Regions from separate parts of the Hymenobacter bucti genome, predicted to be linked through region 2. Evidence: riboswitches for the same ligand, from Rfam matches in the RefSeq annotation. Region 2 holds a riboswitch; each other region holds the start of a gene.

Region 1 (3,270 bases), on a different contig from region 2:
AGGGCTGAATGATGAGCGTTTTAGCATCGCCCACGTTAGCCAAGTGGCTGATGAGCTTGAGGTTGTCGATTACGGCCGTGGCCGTGTCCTTGCTGCCGTGCAGCGCAAACGAGAGCACGCCGCCGAAGCCGCGCTTGAGGTACTTGGCGGCATTCTGGTGGTGCGGGCTGCTGGCCAGGCCGGGGTAGTTGACGTGGGCCACCTCGGGGCGCTGCTCCAGCCACTGGGCTACTTTGAGGGCGTTTTCGACGGTGCGCTCCACGCGCAGGCTCAGGGTTTCGAGGCCTTGCAGCAGCAGGAAAGAGTTGAAGGGGCTGATGGCGGGCCCAAAGTCGCGCAGACCTTCCACGCGGGCCCGAATGGCGAAGGCAATGTTACCAAACGGCCCGTTTTTGCCGAATACGTCGTTGAAAACCAGGCCGTGATAGCCTTCGCTGGGCTCGGTAAACTGCGGGTACTTGCCGTTGCCGAAGTCGTAGGTGCCGCCGTCCACAATTACGCCGCCCACGCTGGTGCCGTGGCCGCCAATCCACTTGGTGGCCGACTCCACCACGATGTTGGCGCCGTGCAGCAGGGGCTGAAACAAGTAGCCGCCCGCGCCGAAGGTATTGTCTACTACCAGCGGCAGGTCATGCTTCCGGGCCACGGCCGCAATACGCTCAAAATCAGGCACGCTGAAGCTCGGGTTGCCGATGGTTTCGAGGTAAATGGCGCGCGTGTTATCGTCAATCAGCGCCTCGATGCTGTCGGCGTCATCGCCCTGCGCAAAGCGCGCCTCGATACCTAGGCGCTTAAAAGCCACCTTGAACTGGTTGTAAGTGCCGCCGTAGAGGTAGGAGCTCGACACGATATTATCGCCCTGCTTCAGGATGTTATTCAGCGCAATGAACTGCGCCGCCTGGCCCGAGCCCACGGCCACGGCCGCTACGCCGCCTTCGAGCGCCGCAATGCGCTGCTCAAACACGTCGGTGGTTGGGTTCATCAGGCGTGTGTAAATGTTACCAAACTCCTTGAGGGCAAACAAATTAGCGCCGTGCTCCGCGTTTTTGAATACGTAGCTCGTCGTCTGGTAAATGGGCACCGCGCGCGAGCCGGTGGTGGGGTCGGGCTGCTGCCCGGCGTGTAGTTGAAGGGTTTCGAAATGCAGGTTGGGGGTGGCCATGGGAAGGAAGAAATGAAGACTAAAGATTACTAAAAATACCCGCCTGGTTAGGCGGTTTGGGGTGCGGTAGCCTGCGCCAGCGCATCCAGAATTTCGGCCGGGTCGGCGCGGTGCTTGAAGTTAGCCTCGGCCCACGACCACTTAACAAGGCCATCGGTGCCAATGATAAAGGTGGCCGTGAGCGGCAGCTCGTCATCGGCAGTACCATTGTGAGCAGCCAAGTCAATGCCTACGCTGCGCAAGGTATCGGCCACTTCGGCGCCTACTTTATACGCCAGGCCATACTGCCGAGCCACTACGTTGCCTACATCGCTTAGTACCAGAAAGGTCAGCGACTTTTCGCTGGCGGTGAGGCTGGTAAGGTCGGGCGTTTGGGGCGATACGGCCACAAGGGTGGCGCCGTGCTGCGCCAGTTCGGGCAGCAGTTGCTGGTAGGCCCGCAGCTGCACGTTGCAGTAGGGGCACCAGTTGCCGCGGTAAAATACCAGCACCACCGGGCCTTGCTGCAAGAGCTGAGCGAGCGCAACCGGCTCATTAGTAGCGCTGGGCAGCGTGAAGCCGGGGGCCACTTGGCCCGCCTGCAATGCGCGGCTGGCCAAGCCCGAAGTTGCGACGGTCGTGATGCCGCCATCAATAGTTTGGGCGGCGGCCGGGGGCAGTACGGAAGCTAAGTGCTGCGCCGTAGCAGTGAGTTCCTGCTGAAAAGTGGTGGGTGCTGAAGAAGTGGAGACTGCCATAGAATGAAGTAACCATAGGTGGATGCAAGTGAAGAAACTGGGCGGAGTAGGCGGCCAGAGGCAGTCAACCGAGTAGTTAAGCTGCTCATTAGCTGCGCAAGCTTACAAGGTACTTGGCCCTAACCAGCGGCTACTAGCTGCTAGTGTGCCCAGCCGAACTCGCAAAAAGATAGCTGCTGCTCAGCGGCAACAACACGCGCTGCAACAGCGCATTCGCTCGTCCGAGCGCCCTGCCCGGTGGGTGGCGGCGTGGGTACACGACGTAGCTTTCCAAGCCTGGCTGCGGGTGGCAGCTGGAGCAGGGGAAAGCAGGAAAACGGCGGAAAGGGATTGTTGCATGGTACTCAATTTATAGCTCCCGTGCCGGCAGCAACGCCGGGCAGGGGTAGGAATTGGCACCTTTCCAAAAGTGAAGGTTGCCAGCGGGTCACGGAGCCTAATCTCTCGCCGCTTCTGTATAAAACTGAAACTAACTGCCCCGCCGGCTGCGGGGAGTACCAGGGGTTGGTGCGGGCAAAGATATGCACGAAGCCCACTTGCGCAATAAGGGGCCGCCCGCGCCCCAAACTGGGCTAACCGGGCAATAAAAAGGCCGCCCCAAATCTGGAGCGGCTTTTCTCACCTTTTTTCTGCAAAAAGTACCTAGAGACTAGGTAGGGTTAACACCTGACCGACTTCAATCTTGTCAGGGTTACTGCCGATGATGGCCTCGTTGGCCTCGTATATCTGGTGCCACTTAGCGGCATCGCCGTAGTGGTTTTTAGCAATTTTAGAAAGCGAGTCGCCGCTTACTACAGTGTACGTGTCACCGGTAGTGGCTTCGGGCTTGCTATTACCGAAAAAATCGGTGCCGGCGCCGGTAGCGGCCGGTTGGGCAGGAGCAACGGGCTTTTTGTCGCCCTCATTGGTCAGAAAATCGAGTAAGCCCATGGCTGCAAATGATTGGCAGTGAAAGAAAAGGAGATAAGACAACCTCGGCGTAGCCGTCCTTAGCCGAAGCCAGTGAACTACCCGGTGGGTTTGCGGAGACTAATACGCTTTAGTAATTCAAAGGTTATGATTAATAACCAAAAAAATTGCACCGCGTAAGCAGGTCCGTTACTGGTATTAGCAGTAGCTCATTCGTCTTTCACTTCTACCAAACCCTTTTCTTCCATGAATACCCCTTCTTCTCTTCGGTCCTACGCCGCGTCGCTGCTGTGCGCATTTATGCTCCTCTTTGTTGCTGCCTCGTGCAGTGATAAGGGCAAAGTGGAGGGCGCTAACATGCTCTATGGCACAAGCAGCAAGGTGTGGAAAACTGCCAAGGAAACTGCCGCCAGCGGCGATAAAGTAAAGCAAACCGATGCGCAGGAGCAGGAAACGCTGCAC
Region 2 (3,270 bases):
TTGCGGGCGTCGAGGCCCTCCACGTCGAGCGCGGGGTTGCTTTCTGCGAAGCCCAGCTTCTGCGCCTTGGCCAAGGCCTCGGCGTAGGGCTGCCCGTCGCGGTTCATGGCCGTGAGAATGTAGTTGGTCGAGCCGTTAATAATACCCTCCACCGAGTCGAGCAAGTCGGTATCGTAGTACTCCTCTAGGTTGCGAATAACCGGCAAGCTGGCGCACGCGGCCGCTTCGTAGAGCAACGGCACGCCCGTGGTTTTTTGCAGCTCGATGAGTTCAGGCAGGTGCTCGGCCAGCATTTTCTTGTTGGCCGTCACTACGGCCTTGCCGTTCAGCAAAGCTTGCTTTACAATGACATACGCCTCATCGGCATTGTCAATCAGCTCCACGATTACGTCGAGGCTAGGGTCGTCGAGCAGGTCTTGCTTGTCGAAGGTGAACAGCTCGGCGGGCAGCGTGCGGGCTTTGTTGCGGTCCTTCACCGCGATGCGGCCGATGCGGGCGCGCAGGCCGGGCGTGCGCTCCAGCACCGCGTGCAGGCCCTGGCCCACCACCCCAAAGCCGAAGAGACCAATGGTAATATTCGTACGAGTCATGATTCTGTGCTATACAGCGTGGACTCTGCAAATCCGCAAGTGAGCGCAGCGAGCATTTGTGGGGCTAGGTAAACCCGCCCGCAAGCCATTCGCTGTGCTCACTCGCGGACTCACAGAGTCCACGCTACTTTTCGAAATTTAAGCTAATGCCATCTCTTCTTCCTTGGCTACCTGCACTGCCTTGGCGGCGGCTAGCTGGTCGAGCGCCTGGGCCAAGTCTGCAATCAGGTCTTCGGCATCTTCGAGGCCTACGCTCAAGCGCACTAGGCCGTCGCACACGCCGGCGGCGCGGCGCTGGTCCACGGGCGTCGATTTGTGGGTCATGGTGGCGGGGTGGCACAGCAGGCTCTTGGCACCGCCCAGGCTTTCGGCCAGCTTGAAGTACTTGGTCGAAGTCACCAGCTTAGTAGCCGCTTCGATAGTGTCTTCAGTAAGAGCCAGGGCGATGATGCCACCAGCGCCGTCGGGCTGCTGGCGCTGGGCCACGGCGTAGTTGGGGTGGCTTTCGAGGCCGGGGTAGTACACGCGGGCCACTTCAGGGCGCGTTTCCAGGAACTTAGCTACTTCGAGGGCCGACTTACTGGTGCGCTCGATGCGCAGCGGCAGCGTCTCGATACCGCGGATGGTCAGAAAGCAATCGAACGGCCCTAGGATGCCACCCGAAGCATTCTGAATGAATTTCAGCTCTTTCGCAATCTCGGGCGTCTTAGCCACCGCGATACCAGCGATGAGGTCCGAATGACCACCTAGGTACTTGGTACCGCTGTGCACCACGATGTCGGCCCCCAGCTCGAGGGGGCGCTGCAAAATGGGTGAAGCAAACGTGTTATCGACGCAGAGTAAACAGCCATTCGCTTTGGCAATCTGTGAGATGGCCGCGATATCCGACACCTTCAGCGTGGGGTTGGAAGGCGATTCCAGCCAGATGAGCTTAGTTTTATCGGTAATCGCTTTGGCGACGTTGTCGGCATTAGTAGTATCGCAGTACACGATGTCAATACCCAGGCGGCGGTACACGTGCTCAAACAAGCGGAAGGCACCACCGTAGATATCGTCGATGGCAACTATCTGGTCACCAGCCGACAGCAGCTTTACCACGGCATCAATGGCGGCCAGGCCGCTGGCGAAAGCGTAGCCCGAATGGCCGCCTTCGAGGGTGGCTACCAGGTTTTCCAGCGCGAGGCGGGTGGGGTTACCAGTGCGGGCGTAGTCGAAGCCTTTGTTGACCCCGGGCGCTTCCTGCACGTAGGTGGAAGTCTGGTAGATAGGCACGGCGATGGCGCCGGTTTGCTCGTCAACGGGAATGGAGTGGAGGAGGCGGGTTGCGATAGACATGGCAAGAGAAGTTTATTGTTTGATTGGAACAGTAAACCCCTATTTCCCAAGCACCTAGTCAAGAATCTCTTACCGGAAGGGCGTAAAAAAAGCCCCTCCGACAAGTCAGAAGAGCATACACCGTGGCCGCGGTAAGGCATCTCGTAGACTTATCTTCTCCTGAAACCGGGCCGAAGCCCCGCATCTCAGAACAGGAATTAGCACCTTCGCATTGCTGCTGGTTGCTAAGGCATCAAAGGGCCTGTCCCTCCGCCTTTCTTGATAAGTGCTCCGGTAAAGGAGCATGTTGCAAAGGTAGAGTTGGAAAATCCGGGAATGCAAGCGTTTGGAAGAAAATATTTTTGCTTGTCTTCGATTTACCTCTCCTCCTTCACTACACTTGGTACTGCGAAACCCATCGTTGTATTCATTAGCATACAACGCATTACTGTTGCTAACGTTTTTGGCTAGTTTATTATAAAATTCGGCCCTTTGCCCTAGTAGCAGCGTTACAAGACATGCACTAACCATCAAGCTTATATAAGCCGTGAGCGCTGGGTTAACTTCCTTATTTAGACGCAGTAAAAACATCAAAAGCTTAAGCTAAGCCGTATCCCGTAGCAATTGCACAGTTGGCTACCCTAGGGGGCAGCTACTCCTATTTCCTCGACCCCTCTACTTATGAGTCTCCACTTCATTCAAGAGCCTTTAGACAAAACGGCGCCGCACGTGGTGCCGGCCCAGGCCGTGACGCTCAACGTCAATGGCGAAGACCACACCATCCAGATTGCGCCCTGGACCAGCCTGCTTGACGCCCTGCGCGAGTACATGGACCTGACCGGCACCAAGAAAGGCTGCGACCACGGCCAGTGCGGTGCCTGCACCGTCCTCGTTGATGGCAAGCGTATTAACTCGTGCCTGGCGCTGGCTACGGTGTACCAGGGTAAGAAAATCCAGACCATTGAAGGCCTGGGTAGTGAGCAAAACCTCTCGCCGCTCCAGCAAGCGTTTGTGGACCACGACGCTTTCCAGTGCGGCTACTGCACGCCGGGCCAGATTTGCTCGGCGCAGGGCCTCATCAATGAGGGGCGCGCTAAGACGGAGGACGAGGTACGCGAGCACATGAGCGGCAACCTCTGCCGCTGCGGTGCTTACACCAACATTCTGTCGGCCGTAATGGAAGTGCTGCACGACGGCCAGGTAGTGGTTGATAACGGCACGCTAGTGACCATTCCGGCCCAGCCCACCACGTCTAGCTCCGTTAATTAATTCGCTATGAACAGTTTCACCCTCACGCAAGCGACGGCCGCCGACGAAGCCGTGCGCGACCTGACCAGCCACGACGGCGCTGCCTACCTAGGTGGCG
Region 3 (3,270 bases), on a different contig from region 2:
GCGCGGCGGCACCGCCACGGCCCCCCTCTACACCAAGTACACCGACGCTATTAATAACCTCGGAGTGCCGGGCATCAAGCTAGCTGATATTCAAACGGTAGGCTACGGTAGCACGCAGGGCAACCCCTACTTCGAGCGCATCACGCCCGATGCCGCCGCGGGCCAAACGTACTTTCAGCGAGTGAAAGCGGAGGCAGCCACCGCCACCTTCTTTTCGTGCTGGCTGGGCAACAACGACGTGCTTGGCTACGCCACCGCCGGCGGTGCCGTAGCTAGCAGCGGCATCACCCGCACCGACACGTTTAATCTCAAGGCGGTGCGTATTATCAATGCGCTAACGGCCAGCGGTGCCAAAGGAGTAGTGAGTAATATTCCGGACGTTACGGGGATTCCGTTCTTTACCACTGTTGGGCCGTCGGCACGGGCCTCGTTTGCGGCGGCTAACGTGCCTACGGCGGCTCCATTCGTGTACACGACGGGCATCCTGGCCCCCGGCGCCGCCAATACCCGCGTGACGACGGCTACGCTGGCCAGCATTCGCAACGCGGCTGGTGGTACGCTGCTCCTCACGCTCACGGCGTCGCCCTACATTGGCCTTTATGGCCAGCCCACGGGCCGGTACTGGCGCGATTTCTACCGCCAAGCCACTGGCTCAGCTCCCACGGGGGCAGTTTTTGGGGGCTTTCTCACCGCCCTAGGAGTTGATACTACGAGAGCATTCGGCCAAAGCGTATTGAATCCGTTCCCGAGCACGCTCGTGCTTGACCCCACCGAGCAAGCCAACGTGGCCACCGCTACTACGGCTTTCAACAGTTCACTGCGGGCCGCGGCCACGGCCAAAGGGCTGGCTTTCTTCGATGCCAATGCCTTTTTTGGCTCCCTTGCCTCCGGTACTTCCACTTATAATGGGGTAAATAATTCGACCAGCTTCATCACCGGCAACCTGTTTTCGCTCGATGGCGTGCACCCCACGCCCCGTGGCTACGCCTTGGTAGCCAATGGCATTATCAGGGCCATCAACACCACCTACGGCTCCACGGTGCAGCCCGTGAACCCCACCAACTACCGGGGCGTTCTTCTCCCCTAGGTAGCCCGCCTTGCTTGTCTTGCTGAAAAGCGCCTTCCTCTCGTCGGGAAGGCGCTTTTTGCGTTTCGCAAAGCGGCAAAGCGCAACTAGTTCAGGTTTTAGGTAAAGTGCCGGCCGGCCGTTGTATCTTCGTAGTCGCTGCTATCCAGAAAGACCGAGGGACCAGGCCCGATGACGTCTTGGCAACCGCCCTAGGGCTGGTGCCAACTCCTGTTTGGTCAAGTACTTGCGACCAAAGAAGATATCAGCCGGAACCTGCGCCGCCCGGCGCGGCTTTCTTTCTGGATAGCGGTTTTTGCCGCCGTTTTTGCCCAGAAGATTATGCCCGCCGTTTCGCCCGCTGCCCCCGTCGCACCCAATCCCGCTAGTATCTCGCCGCTGCCCGCGCTGCTGCGCCAGCGCCTGCTCATTCTGGATGGCGCCATGGGCACCATGATTCAGCGCTACCCGCTGGAGGAAGAGGACTTTCGGGGCGCGCGCTTTGCGAATCATTCGCACCCGCTGCGCGGTAATAATGACCTGCTGAGTTTGACGCGGCCCGACATCATCCGGGATATTCACGCCGAGTACTTCGCGGCCGGGGCCGACATGGTGGAAACCAATACCTTTTCGGGTACCACCATCGCGCAGGCCGACTACGCCTTGGAGCACGTGGTGTATGAGCTTAACTATGAGTCGGCTAGAATAGCCCGCGAGGTGGCCGACGAGTACACCGCCCTCACACCCGAGCAGCCGCGCTTCGTGGCCGGGGCCATTGGCCCCACCAACCGCACCGCCTCGCTCTCGCCTGACGTCAACCGCCCCGGCTACCGCGCCGTGACCTTTGATGAGCTGGCCGCGGCTTACCTGGAGCAAACCCGCGGCCTCGTGGAGGGCGGCGTGGATACGCTGCTCATCGAAACCATCTTCGACACGCTCAATGCCAAGGCTGCTCTTTTCGCGGTGCAGCAGTTCTTCGATGAGGGCGGCCGGGTGGTGCCGGTCATGATTTCGGGTACCATCACTGACGCCTCGGGCCGCACCCTGAGCGGGCAGACGGTAGAAGCGTTTTGGAACAGCATCCGGCACCTGCCGCTGCTGAGCGTGGGCCTTAACTGCGCCCTAGGGGCCGACCAGCTCCGCACGTACGTGCGCGAGCTGGCTCGCCTGGCCGACGTGTCGGTGTCAGCTTACCCTAACGCCGGCCTGCCTAATGCCTTCGGCGGCTACGACGAGAGCGCCCAGGAATTTGCTGCGCTGGTCGAAGATTACCTGAAAGAAGGCTTGCTGAACGTGGTGGGCGGCTGCTGCGGCACCACGCCCCAGCATATTGCCGAGCTCAAGCGCTTAGCGGATAAATACGGCCCGCGTGGCCTCGACAAACCCGCGGCCGAAGCGCAGCCCGAGCTGGCCACTGATGGCGCGCTCGCCAATCCGGCGCTGCTCACGGCGCAGTCGTCGCTCGGGCTGGCGGGTTTGGAGCCGTTCAATATCACGCCGCAGAGCTTGTTCGTCAACATCGGCGAGCGCTGCAACGTGACGGGCTCGCGGGCGTTTGCGCGCCTCATCCGCTCGGGCGACTACGAGGCGGCCCTGGCCGTAGCCCGCGCCCAGGCCGAAAACGGCGCCCAGGTGCTCGACGTGAACATGGACGAGGGTATGCTCGATTCGGAGGCGGCCATGACGACCTTCCTTAACCTCATCGCCTCGGAGCCCGACATCGCCCGCCTGCCGTTGATGATAGACTCGTCGAAGTGGACGGTTATCGAGGCCGGCCTCAAGTGCGTGCAAGGCAAAAGCATCGTCAACTCGATTTCGCTGAAAGAAGGCGAGGAGCGCTTCAAGCACTACGCCCGGCTGGTGCGCCAGTACGGCGCGGCGGTGGTCATCATGGCCTTCGATGAGCAGGGCCAGGCCGACAGCTACGAGCGCCGCATTGAGATTTGCCAGCGCTCGTATGATATTCTGACCAAGGAAGTTGGCTTTCCGGCCGAGGACATCATCTTCGACCCCAACATCCTGACCGTGGGCACCGGCATCGACGAGCACCGCAACTACGCGCTCGATTTTATCCGGGCCGTGAAGTGGATAAAGGAGAACCTGCCCGGCGCCCGCACCAGCGGCGGCGTCAGCAACATCAGCTTCTCGTACCGCGGCAACGACACGGTGCGCGAGGCCATGCACGCGGCCTTCCTGTACCACGC

The links. Region 2 has a riboswitch for S-adenosylmethionine ahead of ACFSDX_RS16835 (trans-sulfuration enzyme family protein). Riboswitches for the same ligand answer to the same signal wherever they lie in the genome.
Region 1: another riboswitch for S-adenosylmethionine. It lies ahead of ACFSDX_RS02055 (peroxiredoxin-like family protein); the one in region 2 lies ahead of ACFSDX_RS16835 (trans-sulfuration enzyme family protein).
Region 3: another riboswitch for S-adenosylmethionine. It lies ahead of metH (methionine synthase); the one in region 2 lies ahead of ACFSDX_RS16835 (trans-sulfuration enzyme family protein).

Annotation. Positions count from the first base shown of each region.
Region 1 is NZ_JBHUFD010000001.1:515,668-518,937, forward strand. It holds gene ACFSDX_RS02050 (O-acetylhomoserine aminocarboxypropyltransferase/cysteine synthase family protein) at 1-1,162, opposite strand, end outside; gene ACFSDX_RS02055 (peroxiredoxin-like family protein) at 1,210-1,899, opposite strand; SAM riboswitch class I at 2,246-2,363, opposite strand; gene ACFSDX_RS02060 (LysM peptidoglycan-binding domain-containing protein) at 2,542-2,829, opposite strand; gene ACFSDX_RS02065 (hypothetical protein) at 3,055-3,270, shown strand, end outside.
Region 2 is NZ_JBHUFD010000006.1:85,144-88,413, forward strand. It holds gene ACFSDX_RS16830 (homoserine dehydrogenase) at 1-590, opposite strand, end outside; gene ACFSDX_RS16835 (trans-sulfuration enzyme family protein) at 729-1,925, opposite strand; SAM riboswitch class I at 2,072-2,193, opposite strand; gene ACFSDX_RS16840 ((2Fe-2S)-binding protein) at 2,586-3,173, shown strand; gene ACFSDX_RS16845 (FAD binding domain-containing protein) at 3,180-3,270, shown strand, end outside.
Region 3 is NZ_JBHUFD010000001.1:30,499-33,768, reverse strand. It holds gene ACFSDX_RS00125 (SGNH/GDSL hydrolase family protein) at 1-1,087, shown strand, start outside; SAM riboswitch class I at 1,226-1,335, shown strand; gene metH (methionine synthase) at 1,409-3,270, shown strand, end outside.